One region of the Enterobacter cloacae complex sp. HYC033_NIDB genome, then DNA from elsewhere that is predicted to be linked to it. Evidence: predicted binding sites of a transcription regulator. Region 1 holds the regulator's gene; each other region holds the start of a gene.
What was found. Region 1 encodes CRP, which controls carbon source genes, mostly activating them, when cyclic AMP is high. Its sites were predicted from a motif close to ATGTGANNNNNNTCACAT; they were not measured.

Region 1 (4,189 bases):
AACCGACTGACGTGCTGTTTTACGAAGGATTGCACGGCGGCGTGGTGACGCCTCAGCACGACGTGGCGCGCCACGTGGATTTGCTGGTGGGGGTGGTGCCGATTGTTAACCTTGAGTGGATCCAGAAGCTGACGCGTGACATGAGCGAGCGCGGCCATTCGCGAGAGGCGGTCATGGACTCGGTGGTGCGCTCCATGGACGATTACATCAACTTCCTGACGCCGCAGTTCTCCCGAACCCACATTAACTTCCAGCGCGTCCCCACCGTGGACACCTCCAACCCGTTCGCTGCAAAAAGCATCCCGTCGCTGGACGAGAGCTTTGTGGTGATCCACTTCCGCAACCTGGAAGGCATTGATTACCCCTGGCTGCTGGCGATGCTACAGGGTTCGTTTATTTCGCACATGAATACGTTAGTGGTACCGGGCGGAAAAATGGGGCTGGCAATGGAGCTGATCATGACACCGCTGGTGCAGCGGCTGATGGAAGGAAAGCAGATCGCGTGACACCTGTTGCCGGATGGCGCTTCGCTTATCCGGCATACGTTCGTGCAGTTGTAGCTTTTGTAGGGCGGGTCAGCGCAGCGCCACCCGCCAAAAATTAAGCCGCGATCACTTCATACGAATGGGTGATTTTTACCGCTTTCTCCAGCATTAACGCCACAGAGCAGTATTTTTCCGCAGACAGGTCAACCGCACGCGAGACCGCCGCATCCTTCAGTTCTTTGCCGGTGACGATAAAGTGCAAATTAATATGCGTGAACAGGCGGGGCGCCTCTTCACGACGTTCCGACGTCAGCTTCACTTCACAATCGGTCACGTCATGACGGCCTTTTTGCAGGATCGACACCACGTCGATCGCGCTGCATCCGCCCGCCGCCATCAGCACCATTTCCATCGGGCTTGGCGCTTTATCGCCGGAGTTGCCATCCATCAAAACCTGGTGCCCGGAAGCAGACTCGCCCAGGAACGTTAACCCTTCAACCCATTTCACACGCGCTTGCATATTCACTCACTCCAACGTTGCATTTTTTATGACAGATTACGTGTACGTTACATTTCTCGCAACGGAAGGCGACCTGCGTCATGCTGAAGCGAGACACCAGGAGACACGCGGCGAAAGCTATGCTAAAACACTCTGGATGCTACAGTAATACATTGACGTTACACATGTATGCAGAGGACATCAAACTTTACTGGCTGCGAAACGTTACGACAGCCGACTTCCCAGGTATGGGTAAGAATTCGATTGCAACCCCAGAGTCCGGATGCATCTTATGACTCTGGTGACAGCTTATAACAGAGGATAACAGCGCATGGTGCTTGGCAAACCGCAAACAGACCCGACTCTCGAATGGTTCTTGTCTCATTGCCACATTCATAAGTACCCATCAAAGAGCACGCTGATTCACCAGGGTGAAAAAGCGGAAACGTTGTATTACATCGTTAAAGGCTCGGTGGCCGTGCTGATCAAAGATGAAGAAGGGAAAGAGATGATCCTTTCTTATCTGAACCAGGGCGATTTTATCGGTGAACTGGGCCTGTTTGAAGAAGGCCAGGAACGTAGCGCCTGGGTTCGTGCAAAAACAGCATGTGAAGTGGCTGAAATTTCTTACAAGAAATTCCGTCAGCTGATTCAGGTCAACCCTGACATCCTGATGCGTCTTTCTTCCCAGATGGCACGCCGTCTGCAAGTGACCTCTGAGAAGGTGGGTAACCTCGCCTTCCTGGACGTGACCGGTCGTATCGCGCAGACGCTGTTGAACCTGGCGAAACAGCCAGACGCCATGACCCACCCTGACGGTATGCAAATTAAAATTACCCGCCAGGAAATCGGTCAGATCGTCGGCTGCTCCCGTGAAACAGTGGGCCGTATCCTGAAGATGCTGGAAGACCAGAACCTGATCTCTGCCCACGGTAAAACTATCGTGGTCTACGGAACCCGTTAATTTCGGTCAAACGGCGTGCCGCCGCAGGGTGGCACGCCGTTTTTGTCTCTACTCCTCATGTGGCGCAGGCTGATCTATCACCCGGAAGTTAACTACGCACTGCGACAAACGCTGGTGTTGTGTCTTCCCGTGGCCGTGGGCCTGATCCTCGGACATCTTCAGCAAGGCCTGCTGTTTTCTCTTGTGCCCGCCTGCTGCAACATTGCCGGTCTGGATACGCCGCATAAACGCTTTTTTAAACGTCTGATTATTGGCGGCTGCCTGTTTGCCGGCTGTAGCCTTGCCGTACAACTCTTACTGGCCCGCGACATTCCTCTGCCGCTGATCCTGACCGTGCTGGCGATGACGCTCGGCGTCACCGCCGAAATCAGCTCGCTGCACGCCCGCCTGCTTCCCGCGTCGCTGATTGCCGCCATCTTCACCTTAAGCCTTGCGGGCAATATGCCGGTGTGGGAGCCATTGCTGATCTACGCCCTCGGCACGCTGTGGTACGGGCTGTTTAACTGGTTCTGGTTCTGGCTGTGGCGGGAACAGCCGCTGCGCGAATCCCTGAGCCTGCTCTACGTGCAACTTGCTGAATACTGCGAAGCAAAATACACCCTGCTCACTCAACATACCGACCCGGAAAAATCCCTGCCGCCGCTGCTGGCGCGCCAGCAAAAAGTGGTGGATCTGATCAGCCAGTGCTATCAGCAGTTGCACATGCTTGCCGCCAACAAAAATCATGAATACAAGCGGCTGCTGCGAACCTTCCAGGTCGGGCTGGATTTGCAGGAGCATATCTCCGTCAGCCTTCATAATCCGGAAGAGGTGCAAAAGCTGGTGGAGCGCAGCCATGCGGAAGCGGTGATCCGCTGGAACGCGCAGACCGTCGCGGCCCGCCTGCGGGTGCTGGCTGACGATATCCTCTATCACCGCTACCCGACGCGCTTTAACATGGACAAACAGCTCGGCGCGCTGGAAAAGATTGCGCGTCAGCACGCGGATAACCCGGTCGGGCAATTTGCTGCCTGGCATTTCAGCCGCATCGCCCGGGTGTTACGCACCCAGCGCCCGCTTTATGCCCGGGACCTGATGGCCGATAAGCAAAAACGGCTGCCGCTGCTGCCCGCGCTCAAAAGCTATCTATCACTGAAATCTTCCGCCCTGCGCAATGCCGCGCGGATCAGTGTGATGCTGAGCATCGCCAGCCTGATGGGAATGGCCCTGCACCTGCCGAAACCCTACTGGATCTTAATGACCGTGCTGTTTGTCACCCAGAACGGCTATGGCGCCACGCGGGTGCGCATTCTGCATCGGGCGGGCGGTACGATGGCGGGGCTGATTATCGCGGGCGTGACGCTGCACTTTCACGTGCCGGAAGGCTATACCCTGGCCGGTATGCTGGCGATCACGCTGGTGAGCTACCTGATCATCCGCAAAAACTACGGCTGGGCGATGGTGGGCTTTACGGTCACGGCGGTGTATACCCTGCAACTGCTCACGCTTAACGGGGAACAGTTTATTATTGCCCGGCTGGTCGATACGCTAATTGGCTGCCTGATCGCCTTTGGCGGCATGGTCTGGTTGTGGCCGCAGTGGCAAAGCGGGTTGCTGAGGCAGAACGCCCACGACGCGCTCGAAGCCGATCAGCAGGCCATTCGTCTTATTCTAAGCGATGACCCGCAGCCCTCTCCGCTGGCCTACGAGCGCATGAAGGTCAACCAGGCGCATAACGCCCTGTTCAACTCCCTTAACCAGGCCATGCAGGAGCCGGGCTTTAACGCGCACTATCTGGCTGACATGAAGCTGTGGGTCACGCACAGCCAGTTTATCGTCGAGCACATCAATGCCATGACGACGCTGGCGCGGGAGCACACGATGCTGACGACGGATCTGGCGCAGCGCTATTTGCAGTCGTGTGAAATTGCGTTGCAGCGCTGTCAGCAGCGTCTGGAGTATGACGCGCCGGGCGAGTCAGGGGATTCGAACATTCTGGAAGCGCCGGAGACGCTGACCCACGGGCCGATGAGCACCCTTGAGCAGCATTTACAGCGCGTTCTCGGGCACCTGAACACCATGCACACCATTTCGTCGGTGGCATGGCGTCAGCGCCCGCATCACGGGATTTGGTTAACGCGCCGGTTAAAACGAACCGCGTATTAGCCGCTGACGATCTTCGCGACCGCCGCGGCAAAACGGGTTAATCCGTCTTCGATGTCTTTGTCTTCCACCACCAGCGATGGCGCAAAGCGCATCACG
Region 2 (4,189 bases), 2.1 Mb from region 1:
CGTACACTTCGGATCAAGGATAGTGACTGGCGTATCTGACAACGCCACCAGCGAGAAACACATCGCCATGCGGTGATCGTTGTAGGTGCCAATTTCTGCAAATTGCAGTTTTGCCGGCGGCGTGACGCGAATGTAGTCTTCGCCCTCTTCTACCTCGGCCCCCACTTTACGCAGCTCGGTTGCCATCGCGAACAGGCGGTCCGTCTCTTTCACACGCCAGTTGTAAATGTTTCGCAGCGTGGTGGTGCCTTTCGCAAACAGCGCAGCGGTGGCAATGGTCATCGCCGCATCCGGAATATGGTTCATATCCATATCGATGGCGTTCAGCTCACCGTGGGTGCAGGAGATGAAGTCATCGCCCCAGGTCACCACCGCGCCCATTTTTTCCAGCACGTCAGCAAAACGGATATCGCCCTGCACGCTGTTGCGGCCAATGCCCGTCACTTTAACCGTACCGCCTTTAATCGCGCCTGCGGCAAGGAAATAGGAGGCGGATGAAGCATCGCCTTCAACCAGGTAGTGGCCCGGGGAGTGATACTGCTGCGCTCCGCGCACCACGAAACGCTGATAAGACTGGTTTTCCACCTCAACACCAAAGGTGTTCATCAGGTGCAGGGTGATATCAATGTACGGCTTAGAAACCAGGTCGCCTTTAATGTTGATGACGGTGTCCTGTGGTGCCAGCGGTGCGGTCATCAGCAGCGCGGTCAGGAACTGGCTGGAAACGCTACCGTCAACCTCAACATTGCCGCCAGTGAATCCCCCGCGCAGACGCAGGGGCGGGTAATTTTCCTGCTCAAGATAATCAATCTGCGCGCCGCCCTGACGCAGGGCATCCACCAGATGGCCGATCGGACGCTCTTTCATTCGCGGCTCACCGGTCAGCACAATATCGTTACTCCCCAGACACAGCGCTGCGGCCAGAGGACGCATCGCGGTACCGGCGTTACCCAGGAAAAGCTCCAGCGCTTCAGCAGAATGTAACGCGCCGCCGTTACCGGTGACTTCACAACGGGTACGATCGTCAGACAGCGCGTACTGAACGCCCAACGCTTTCAGTGCATTGAGCATATGGCGCACGTCATCGCTGTCCAGCAGATTAGTGAGGACGGTGGTGCCGTTTGCCAGAGCTGCCAGCAGCAGAGCGCGGTTCGAGACACTTTTTGAACCAGGCAGATTAATGGTGCCATCTACCCGCGCGATAGGTTGTAACGTCAGGGATTCCATGAAACTCAACTCTCAACTCAACATAATAAAAACCCCGCAGGAACGCTGCGGGGGTGAAAAACAGCCAATTAACCGTGACGACGTTCGAAGTCGATCATGAAATCAGTCAGGGCTTTAACGCCCTCCAGCGGCATGGCGTTATAGATAGAGGCGCGCATTCCGCCTACCACACGGTGGCCTTTCAGCGCATGCAGACCCGCCGCGAAGGACTCTTCCAGGAACACGTTATCCAGGTTGCTGTCCGCCAGCTGGAACGGCACGTTCATGCGCGAACGGTTAGTTTTGGCGACATCGTTACGGTAGAAATCGCTCTTGTCGATCACGCCGTACAGCAGTTCAGCCTTTTGCTGATTGATCTTATCCATCTGCGCCACACCGCCTTTTTGCTTCAGCCATTTGAAGACCAGGCCGGAGAGATACCAGGCAAACGTTGGTGGGGTGTTGAACATGGAATCGTTGTCGTTCAGGACGGTGTAATCCAGAATTGACGGGCAAGACTTATGGGCTTTCCCCAGCAGGTCTTCACGCACAATAACGATAGTCAGACCCGCAGGACCGATGTTTTTCTGGGCACCCGCGTAGATGACGCCGTAGCGGCTGACATCCAGCGGGGTGGACAGAATGGTTGAAGAGAGATCCGCCGTCACAATGACATTTTCGCCAAAGTCTGGCTCTTCGTGAATGGCAATACCGTCGATGGTTTCGTTCGGGCAGTAGTGAAGATACGCGGCGTTGTCAGAAAGCTGCCACTCACTCATCGGCTTCACGGCGCGCAGACCGTCAACGGTCACTTTGGCATCGATGACATTCGGCGTGCAATATTTGTGCGCTTCTTTTACCGCACTGGCCGCCCAGTAGCCGGCATCAACGTAATCAGCGGTGGTTTTGTCGCCCAGTAGATTGAGCGGGATACCCGCAAACTGGCCGCGTCCACCGCCGTGACAGAACAATACTTTGTAGTTCGAGGGAATGTTCAGCAGATCGCGAAAATCCTTTTCTGCTTCTTCCGCCACCTGAATAAACGCTTTACCCCGGTGGCTGACTTCCATCACCGACGTACCCAGACCGTTCCAGTCACACAGCTCCTGTTGAGCTTGTTTGAGCACGTCTGCCGGTAACATTGCCGGACCTGAACTGAAATTAAAGACTTGAGCCATTTCCCCTCACCACGCTAAAAGCCATAAGTTATAACTGTGGATATCGGTTTTATCATTCAGTGACACGCGCCGCAATGTCTAAAACTGATGGCCGAAGAAATGTGCCCCTCGTCACACAATACAATCTGCCGTACCGTTGTCACAAAACCGACAAAATCGCTGTCAGGTGTTACGTTTAGCCCGGCTAACCTTCGTCCATTCTGGATTCGTACAGCGGGGGCATAATTGATGTTCGCCCGCCTGCATAACCACGACATGACTACATTTTATGCAGGCGTACTCGCCCGCTTCAGGTACAGTTTGTATCGCTCGATGAGCATATCCGGCAGGATGCACAGGCCGGGCTTCACCTCATCGTCGGAATAGTAATAGACGCTGATTTGACCATTCGTTTCCATAATCGCCAGACGCACCTGCCCCAGTTGCTCAACGCTGCTCAAACGGAGTTCCATAAAGAACTCAAACTCCGTCATATTGGCGCTTTGCACATTCTCCCAGGCCAGTTGACCATCTTCGACAATCACCACCGGCTTCCCTTCGAGCAGATCTTCCAGTTTCTCACTTTTCGACATCAGCCACATGACCAGCCGGTACAGCAGTGCAAGCGTCACGAAGACGATAAAGACCGGCACCATCGGCACATCGTCATAAAAGGCAACGTCCCCTGCCGCCGACCCCAGCGTCAGGATGATCAGCACTTCAAACAGCGACATCTGCCGCACGCCGCGACGTCCGGTGATTTTCAGAAACAGGAAAACGAGTACAAAGGTGTACAGGCTGCGCAGCGCTACTTCGCCTAAAAACTCAGGAGGGACTTTATCAAACGCCATCCGCTGGAGATCGAAAGCTTTCATTTTTTTATGCCTTAACAGTAGGTTACTGCTTATAAGCATAGTCCAGCCATTTATTTTCGCCGGAGATAGCACCCGTCACGCAAAACCCGTATCATTGCGCGCTTTACGTACGATAAAAGTGAACGCCATGACTCAAACGTTTATCCCCGGCAAAGACGCCGCTCTGGAAGATTCCATCGCTCGCTTCCAGCAGAAACTGACCGACCTGGGCTTTAATATCGAAGAAGCCTCCTGGCTGAATCCGGTGCCTCACGTCTGGTCCGTGCATATTCGCGACAAAGACTGTGCGCTGTGCTTTACCAACGGTAAAGGCGCGACCAAAAAAGCGGCGCTGGCCTCTGCGCTGGGTGAGTATTTTGAGCGTCTGTCCACCAACTACTTCTTCGCCGACTTCTGGCTGGGCGAAACTATTGCCAACGGTCCGTTCGTTCACTATCCGAACGAAAAATGGTTCCCGCTGACCGAAAACGATGAACTGCCGGAAGGCATTCTCGATGCCCGCCTGCGCGCGTTCTACGATCCGGAAAACGAACTGACCGGCAGCATGTTGATCGACCTGCAATCCGGCAATGAGGATCGTGGGATCTGCGCCCTGCCGTTCACCCGTCAGTCTGACGAGCAGACCGTTTATATCCCGATGAACATCGTCGGCAACCTGTATGTGTCTAACGGCATGTCTGCCGGTAATACCCGCAACGAAGCGCGCGTGCAGGGATTGTCTGAAGTTTTCGAGCGTCATATCAAAAACCGCATTATTGCTGAATCCATCAGCCTGCCGGAGATCCCGGATGACGTGCTGGCGCGCTACCCGGGCGTGGTGGAATCCATCGCCAAACTGGAAGCAGAAGGTTTCCCAATCTTTGCTTATGACGGCTCTCTGGGCGGCAAATATCCGGTTATCTGCGTGGTACTGTTCAACCCGGCAAATGGCACCTGTTTCGCCTCCTTCGG
Region 3 (4,189 bases), 1.3 Mb from region 1:
GCGCGCCGAGCCGGACGAGGCGCTGGTACGCGCTGGTGATTGCCTCGACAAAGACAGGGTTTTGCGGCAGGTCGTCGCCAAAGATTTCATTTAGCGTCAGCAGGGCGCTAACGCGTTCTGCGTCGCTGCTGGTAGCGACAATGGCCTGAAACTTGTCGCTCAGCGGATCGCGTACGTCAATGGCGTTGCCCTGTTCGTCCGTACCGCTGACGTAGCGCATCCAGCCCGCCACCCCCAGCGCCAGTAATGGCCAGGCGGTGTTACGCTCAAGATGCATGCGGATCCCTTCCAGCATGCGCTGAGGCAGCTTCTGGCTGCCGTCCATGGCGATTTGCCATGTACGATGCTGTAGGGCCGGGTTGGCGAAGCGGTCAAGCAGGCTGTCAGCATAGGCTGTCAGATCAACGTTGGTGATGCGCAGCGTAGGGGCCTGCTCATTCAGCATCAGCCTGCGGGCCGCCTCGCGGAAACTGTCGTCCTGCATACATTCATTTATGTGCGCGTAGCCGGCAAGGTAGCCCAGATACGCGAGGAAGGAGTGACTGCCGTTCAGCATCCGCAGCTTCATCTGCTCCCAGGGCAGGACATCCTCAACCATCTGTACGCCTGCCACCTCCCACTCCGGACGCCCGGCGACAAAGTTATCTTCCACTACCCACTGAATGAACGGTTCACAGCTGATGGCGCAGGGATCTTCAACGCCAAGTTCCTGGGTGATTTCCGCGAGTGAGACGTCGGTGGCGGCGGGCACGATTCGGTCGACCATGGTACCAGGGAAGCTCACGTGCGCCTCGATCCATGCGGCCAGCTCTGCGGAACGCTTTCCGGCCATGCCGAGAACGGCATTTTTCACCACATGGCCGTTGTCGGGAATATTGTCGCAGGAGAGCACGGTAAACGCCGGCAGGCCCCGCTCGCGGCGGCGATGAAGGGCTTCAACCAGAATACCCGGTGCGGAATGCGGCTCAGACGGGTGCTCAAGATCGTGCAGGATGCGGCTGTTCCGCATATCCAGTTTTCCCGTCGCCGGATCGATACAGTAGCCTTTTTCGGTAATGGTGAGGGAGACAATTGCCACCTGCGGTTCGCAGAATTTCTCAATAATGGCTGCCAGCGAGTCGAGTTTGGCGTTCAGGCACTCTTTTACCGCACCGATAATAATGGGCTGATTGCCTTCGGCACCTTTCTCCAGCACGGTAAACAGATGATCCTGCGCCCGGAGCTGGCCCATAAGGACATCGCCGCTAAAGAGGCTAATCTCACAAATTCCCCAGTCGCCTCCTTTGGCATTCAGTACCCGGTTTGTTAACAACGCCTGATGCGCCCGGTGGAACGCGCCAAAACCGAAATGGACGATGCGGGAGCGTAACTGCTCGCGATCGTAGCGGGGTTGCTGGACATGAGCAGGAAGCGCGGTGGAGGCAATAGTCTTCATGTAATACACACCTGATTAACCATTAATTAACAATGCCAGTGTAAAGTTATATGACAACAAATTAAATTGGTAAGCCGTAAATATCCCTGTTATGTGAGTTTGATCAATCAATGCCGCGTGCTGTATTGACCACTTCGATTAAACATGTATGGTAGTCGTCATTGAAGTAACACATATTGGTATAACAACTTGAGAGGGTGGGGCAATGGAACAAACCTGGCGTTGGTACGGGCCGAACGATCCGGTTTCTCTTGATGATGTGCGTCAGGCTGGCGCAACGGGTGTAGTCACGGCGCTGCATCATATTCCGAACGGTCAGGTGTGGCCGGTAGAGGAAATCCAAAAGCGTCAGGCTCAGCTGGCAGAGAAGGGGTTAACCTGGTCTGTTGTGGAAAGTATTCCGGTTCACGAAGATATCAAAACCCACTCCGGTGAGTGTGATACCTGGATTGCGAATTATCAGCAGAGCATTCGTAACCTGGCAGCCTGTGGTATTGATACCGTCTGCTACAACTTTATGCCGATCCTGGACTGGACGCGTACCGACCTGGAATATGAAATGGCCGATGGTTCGAAGGCGCTGCGTTTCGATCAAATCGCTTTTGCGGCTTTCGAACTGCACATTCTGAAGCGTCCGGGGGCGGAAGCAGACTACACCGCCGAAGAGCAGCAGCAGGCGCTGGCGTGGTTCAATGCCGCCGGTGAAGCGGACATTGAGAAGCTGGTTCGCAATATCATCGCGGGCCTGCCCGGTGCGGAAGAGGGTTATACCCTCGATCAGTTCCGCGCGCGCCTGGCGGAATATGGCGATATCGATAAAAACCAGCTGCGTGAAAACATGGCGCACTTCCTGCGCGCTATCGTGCCGGTGGCAGAAGAAGTCGGCGTGCGGCTGGCGGTTCATCCGGACGATCCACCGCGTCCTATTCTTGGCCTGCCGCGTATCGTGTCTACGATTGAAGATATGCAGTGGCTGAAAGAGACGGTGGACAGCATCTACAACGGCTTTACCATGTGTACGGGCTCGTATGGCGTGCGGGCGGATAACGATCTGGTGCGGATGATCGAAACCTTCGGCGATCGCATTCATTTCACCCACCTGCGTGCAACCTGCCGTGAAGAGAACCCGAAAACCTTCCATGAAGCGGCGCATCTTGGCGGCGACGTGAACATGGTTGCGGTGGTGGATGCCATTCTCTCTGAAGAGGTACGTCGTAAGCAGGCGGGGGATGTACGTCCTATCCCGTTCCGTCCGGATCACGGGCACCAGATGCTGGACGATCTGCGCAAGAAAACGAATCCAGGGTATTCGGCGATTGGCCGTCTGAAAGGGATGGCGGAAGTGCGCGGTATCGAGCTGGCGCTGAAAATGACGAAGTATCCTGAACTTCTTTAAGCCTGATCGCCCGGTGGCGCTACGCTTACCGGGCCTACGAAAAACCGGCTCTGAGGCCGGTTTTTGTGTTTTTGTAGGCCGGGTAAGGCGCAGCCGCCACCCGACAAACGCCGCAATCAGTCAGCACGACCCATATAGCGTTTTTCTTCGATATGGATACGGATTTTCTCGCCCGCTGACAGGTACTCTGGCACCTGTACGACCAGACCGGTAGTCAGGGTAGCCGGTTTGTTACGCGCACTTGCAGACGCGCCTTTGATGCCCGGCGCCGTTTCAACAATTTCCAGATCAACGGTCTGCGGCAGCTCCAGCGCCAGCAGCACGCCATCCCAGGTCAGCACCTGCATGTCCGGCATCCCACCTTCTGGAATAAACAGCAGCTCTTCTTCGATCTGATCTTTAGTGAAGATATACGGGGTGTAATCTTCTTTATCCATGAACACGTATTCGTTGCCGTCGATGTAGGAGAAATCAACGTAGCGACGGGTGAGGGTCACGGTATCGACGATATCGTCGCCTTTAAAACGTTCTTCCACTTTCAGGCCGGTGCGGACATCGGAGAAACGCATTTTGTACAGCGTTGCTGCGCCGCGGGCGCTGGGTGCCTGAATGTCGATATCTTTCACAATCAGCAGTTTGCCGTTGTAATTCAGTACCATACCTTTCTTAATTTCGTTCGCTCTTGGCATTGCAGTAATCCTGTTTACGGGAGGTAAAAAATATCGCGCCAAATTACTCGCGCGCGGCCTTTCAGGCAAGCGGAATTCGTGGGTTTTGCTATCAATACATAAAAGGTGTTACTGTGCGCGCAATGCCCGACTGCGCGGGCATCTGCCACCAACAGAGAGCATGTATGGATTGTCGTTCCGACTGTGGCGCGTGCTGTACCGCACCGTCCATCTCAAGCCCCATTCCAGGCATGCCGGAGGGCAAGCCTGCCAATACCCGCTGCGTTCAGCTCTCTGACACTAACCTGTGCATGATCTTTGGCTCGCCCCTGCGCCCGAAGGTGTGCTCCGGGCTCCAGCCAACCGCCGAAATGTGCGGCAGTACGCGCCAGCAGGCCATCACTTATCTGCTTGAGCTGGAAGCGCTCACCGCGCCTTAGACATCTTTGATTCGCGTCAGGCAGCTCAGCGTCAGGACGCACATCACCAGCGCAATCCAGAACACCGTATGATAGTTCCAGATTTCAGCCACAACGCCCGCCAGTGAGCCTGCAATAATCCAGCCCACGCGGGTGGTATTAGTATAAAGGGTGGTGGCAGAGCCTGCCTGACCCGGCATCAGATCCTGGAAGTAGAGCATGCCGATACCGGCCAGGATACCGATGTAAATGGCGTTCAGCAGCTGTAAAG
Region 4 (4,189 bases), 1.3 Mb from region 1:
ACGCACGATGGAATCAAGCGTGCGGAATCCGGCGTAGTCGAGCACGATATCGGCCGGGTCGACGCCTGCGGCAATCAGATCTTTGCGCATCGTCACCGGCTCGTTATAGCTTTGCAGCGCGTTATCGCCGCTCAGCAGCAGATAGTTCACCTTGCCGCTGTTATAGGCGTTCAGCGCGCCCTGAATACGATACCGGTAATACTGATTTATGACGCCAGTGCGGTAATACTTGGCGGTGCCAAGCACCACACCAACCTGACGGTAGGGGAGATCCTGTAGGTCATCAAAAATGTAGGGGGCTGTTTTCCAGCTCATCCAGCGGTCGAGACCCAGCACGATCAACAGCAGTATGCCGACCAGGACAGACAGGCTGTAAAACACGCGCTTTAACATGCAGATGGCTCGTACCGATGATGAAATTTCCCTCAGGCTACTGTACCCGCCTGGTTAGCGCAAGAAACAGCGATTCAACTGAGGGGTTTTTCGTCAGACTGGCGGGCAACTCTGCCCGCCGAACAGATTATGCCAGCAGCACGCGGTCGATGGTTGAACAGCCCAGCGCTTTCAGCGTGGCTGCGGTCGCGTCCCACTGGATCAGCGGCGCATCGGCCTTTTCAGCCAGGATTGCGCGCTGAATATCCGGGTAGTCATACCCGTTCAGGCTAAGCAGGTTCAGGGCACCCTGGAGCGGAGGCAGCGTCGGGTTAAATGCGGCGTTCTCTGCATAGCTGCCGGTGAAGATGCGGCCGTCGCGGCACTGAAGGGCGACGCCGCTTGGAGATTTGCTGTAGGGCGTGTGGCTTTTATTGGCGGCGGCAATGGCCGCTTCGCTCAGCTCATCTCCCGAGAGCGCATAACCGTGGTCCTGCTCGTCCATCAGCAGGGTTTTGATCTCAAGATCTTTCGGGCCGAAAGCATCCGGCAGGTAATCACCCAGCGTATGCGGTGCGCGTCCCGGCAGGTTGATACGCAGTTCAAGACCGCTGTTCAGCTCATTCATAAACTGGCGGCAGTGGCCGCAAGGGGTATAGTTGACGGTGATGGCGCGCAGGGCTTTTTCGCCGCGCAGCCAGGCGTGACTGATGGCGCTCTGCTCCGCGTGGACGGTTTGCTGCATGGTCGCACCAAGAAACTCCATGTTTCCGCCGAAGTACCAGGTTCCGCTCACGCCGCGCGCAATTGCGCCTACGTTGAAATGGGAAAGGTCAGCGCGGGCGCAGGCAGCCGCCAGGGGCAGCAGGGCGAAAGCCAGCGCGTCTTCGTCCAGCCCCGTTGCCTGTTTAAGGGTCGTGACCTGATCTGCCGTCAGCAGGGCGGGGAAATGCGCATCCGCCAGAACCGGAGCCAGGGCTGATTGCAAATTCTCTGCAAGCTGAGAGAAAGCAGCTTGAAAACGTGGATGCATGACGTTGCCTCATCAAGGTTAATGGATCGGTAGTGTACGGAGCCGTACGGCCTTTATATGTGATCCAAATCTCATTATGTGTGCAACTTATGAAATGAAAATGAAATTTGCGCGACGCATCGCAAATTTTAGCCCATGACTGCCAGAATAATCGGGAAGATAAACGGCGCGACCAGGGAAGTGATAATCCCGCAGATCACCAGCGCCAGCGAGCTGAATGCCCCTTCCTGATAATCCAGTTCCGCGCAGCGTGCGGTGCCCAGCGCGTGCGAGGCGGTACCCATCGCCAGACCGCGTGCCGCTTTGGTACGAATTTTCATGATATTGAGCAGCGTATGACCAAACACCGCGCCCAGGATACCGACGAAAATCACGCACACGGCGCTGATGGCCGGAATGCCCCCGATGCTGCCGCCCACGGCCATGGCAATCGGCGTGGTGACGGATTTAGGCAGGATAGAGGCGGCGATCTGCGGCGACGCGCCCATCAATAAGGCCACCGAGGTACCGGTGATCATCGCAACAAGGCTACCCACAAAGCAGATGGTAATGATGGATTTCCAGCGCGCGCGGATCTGATGCAGTTGCTCATATAAAGGAAACGCCAGCGCCACCACGGCAGGCTGCAACAAATCGTTGAGGATCCTGCTCCCGGCGAAGTAACGCTCATAAGGAATGCCGGTGAGCAGCAGAAAAGGAATAATCACCACCATGGCGACCAGCAGCGGATTGAGCAACGGCATTTTGAAACGCACCGCAAGCTTACGCGCAGCAAAGAACACCACCAGGGTTAACGGCAGGGACCACCAGATATTCGCCATCATTTTTTTGTTTTCTCCCCGACGACCTTGCGTTCGCCATGCACAATGTGTGAACTCCAGCTGACGACCAGGAATACCACCAGCGTACTGATGGCGCAGGAGACCACAATCGGGCCGAACTGCGCTTTAAGCACATCGTAATACTGCATCACCCCAACGCCGATAGGCACAAAAAGCAGGGCCATATAGCGAATGAGAACGAAGCACCCCGGATTAACCCATTTCGCGGGCAGCACCTGTAATGCCAGCAGCACAAACAGGATCAGCATGCCGATAATGCTGCCGGGTATCGTAATCGGCAGCAGCGAAGCGATAAAAATGCCGGCGTACAGGCAGGCATAAATGAGGACGAAGGCGCGAAGGTATTGCCAGATAGTATTCAGTGATTTGCTCATGGTGAAAGCCTTGCTGAGACGTATTCATCATACAATTAAACCTGAAAATGTGCCACGGATCACATCATGAATTTTGGGCATACCAGACATTCCGCAATGGAACGCCGGGCTTTCAACATACATAGAGAGCAGCTACTATAGCGCGTCTTTTTTCACAGGTACTCAGAATGCGTGTTTTACTGGCCCCGATGGAAGGTGTGCTCGACTCTCTCGTGCGCGAGCTGCTTACCGAGGTGAACGATTACGATCTCTGCGTGACGGAGTTTCTGCGCGTGGTCGATATGTTGCTGCCAGAAAAATCATTTTATCGTCTCTGCCCGGAACTGCATCGTCAGAGCCGTACCCCGTCCGGTACGCTGGTGCGTGTCCAGCTGCTCGGCCAGTATCCCGAGTGGCTGGCTGAAAACGCCGCCCGCGCGGTAGCGCTTGGTTCGTACGGCGTCGATCTTAACTGCGGCTGTCCGTCAAAGCTGGTCAACGGCAGCGGCGGGGGGGCGACGCTACTTAAAGATCCGGAGCTGATTTATCGCGGCGCAAAGGCCATGCGTGAGGCGGTGCCATCGCACCTGCCGGTGACGGTCAAAGTGCGTCTGGGATGGGACAGCGGCGATAAGCAGTTTGAAATTGCTGACGCGGTGCAGCAGGCGGGCGCCACCGAGCTGGTGGTGCACGGGCGAACCAAAGAGGATGGTTATAAAGCCGAGCGCATTAACTGGCAGGCGATTGGCGAGATCCGCAAACGGCTTACGATCCCGGTGATTGCCAACGGCGAAATCTGGGATTACGAGAGCGCGCAGGCCTGCCTCAAAGAGACCGGCTGTAATGCCGTGATGATTGGCCGCGGTGCGCTGAACGTGCCGAACCTCAGCCGGGTGGTGAAATATAATGAGCCGCGGATGCCGTGGGCGGATGTGGTGAAACTACTGCAAAAATACACGCGGCTGGAAAAGCAGGGCGATACCGGCTTGTATCACGTCGCGCGCATTAAGCAGTGGCTGAGTTATTTGCGTAAAGAGTACGACGACGCGCTGGGATTATTTCAGGAGATCCGTACCCTACAGACGTCTGCGGATATTGCCCGGGTGATCCAGTCAAAATCCTGAGCGAAGTGTGAAGAGTTTGCCCGGCACGGAGCCGGGCAACAGAATCAGAAAATCATCTTGAATACGCCGGTTACCACCAGCAGCCCTATCAGAAATATAATCAAAATAACCCACAATAATATTTTCATTCGCCTCTCCTGCGTATGTCTGTCGAAGTAAGTGTAGCAGCCAATTCATAATTAGCATGAATACATGAAATTAAATCATTGTCTTGGGGAATAAATTTCCGGATATGAAAATGTATAACAATATGCGGATTGCCACGCGTTACTAAAAAACGGAACGTCAGTAAGCGTAAGTTGCGCCTTTATTTTTTTGAGTTCATGGCGTAATGAAACGTTCTCTTACTTTATCTCTGAGTGCTCCTCTTGTTTTTATGCTGGCCGCCTGCGCGCCGGAACATGCCACGGTGTCTCCAGTAAAAACGCAAGCCGCCGCCGCAGCTGTAAATACCCAACTGCGTCA

Region 2: a site for CRP is predicted at 2,484-2,501, ahead of serC (3-phosphoserine/phosphohydroxythreonine transaminase). Genes of this name have one in related genera too.
Region 3: a site for CRP is predicted at 1,527-1,544, ahead of uxuA (mannonate dehydratase). Genes of this name have one in related genera too.
Region 4: a site for CRP is predicted at 2,669-2,686, ahead of O1721_RS18980 (CidA/LrgA family protein). Genes of this name have one in related genera too.

Annotation. Positions count from the first base shown of each region.
Region 1 is NZ_CP115123.1:350,702-354,890, forward strand. Features, by position in the region: gene O1721_RS01790 (phosphoribulokinase) at 1-506, shown strand, start outside; gene O1721_RS01795 (OsmC family protein) at 601-1,005, opposite strand; gene crp (cAMP-activated global transcriptional regulator CRP) at 1,316-1,948, shown strand; gene O1721_RS01805 (YccS/YhfK family putative transporter) at 2,006-4,093, shown strand; gene argD (bifunctional acetylornithine/succinyldiaminopimelate transaminase) at 4,090-4,189, opposite strand, start outside.
Region 2 is NZ_CP115123.1:2,474,290-2,478,478, reverse strand. Features, by position in the region: gene aroA (3-phosphoshikimate 1-carboxyvinyltransferase) at 1-1,227, opposite strand, end outside; gene serC (3-phosphoserine/phosphohydroxythreonine transaminase) at 1,296-2,384, opposite strand; partial or broken gene O1721_RS11755 (DUF421 domain-containing protein) at 2,547-3,238, opposite strand; gene ycaO (30S ribosomal protein S12 methylthiotransferase accessory factor YcaO) at 3,366-4,189, shown strand, end outside.
Region 3 is NZ_CP115123.1:3,978,165-3,982,353, reverse strand. Features, by position in the region: gene O1721_RS19105 (mannitol dehydrogenase family protein) at 1-1,435, opposite strand, end outside; gene uxuA (mannonate dehydratase) at 1,641-2,831, shown strand; gene yeiP (elongation factor P-like protein YeiP) at 2,948-3,520, opposite strand; gene O1721_RS19090 (YkgJ family cysteine cluster protein) at 3,685-3,939, shown strand; gene setB (sugar efflux transporter SetB) at 3,936-4,189, opposite strand, start outside.
Region 4 is NZ_CP115123.1:3,952,352-3,956,540, reverse strand. Features, by position in the region: gene sanA (outer membrane permeability protein SanA) at 1-393, opposite strand, end outside; gene cdd (cytidine deaminase) at 521-1,405, opposite strand; gene O1721_RS18985 (CidB/LrgB family autolysis modulator) at 1,534-2,229, opposite strand; gene O1721_RS18980 (CidA/LrgA family protein) at 2,226-2,621, opposite strand; gene dusC (tRNA dihydrouridine(16) synthase DusC) at 2,789-3,724, shown strand; gene yohP (small membrane protein YohP) at 3,769-3,852, opposite strand; gene mdtQ (multidrug resistance outer membrane protein MdtQ) at 4,056-4,189, shown strand, end outside.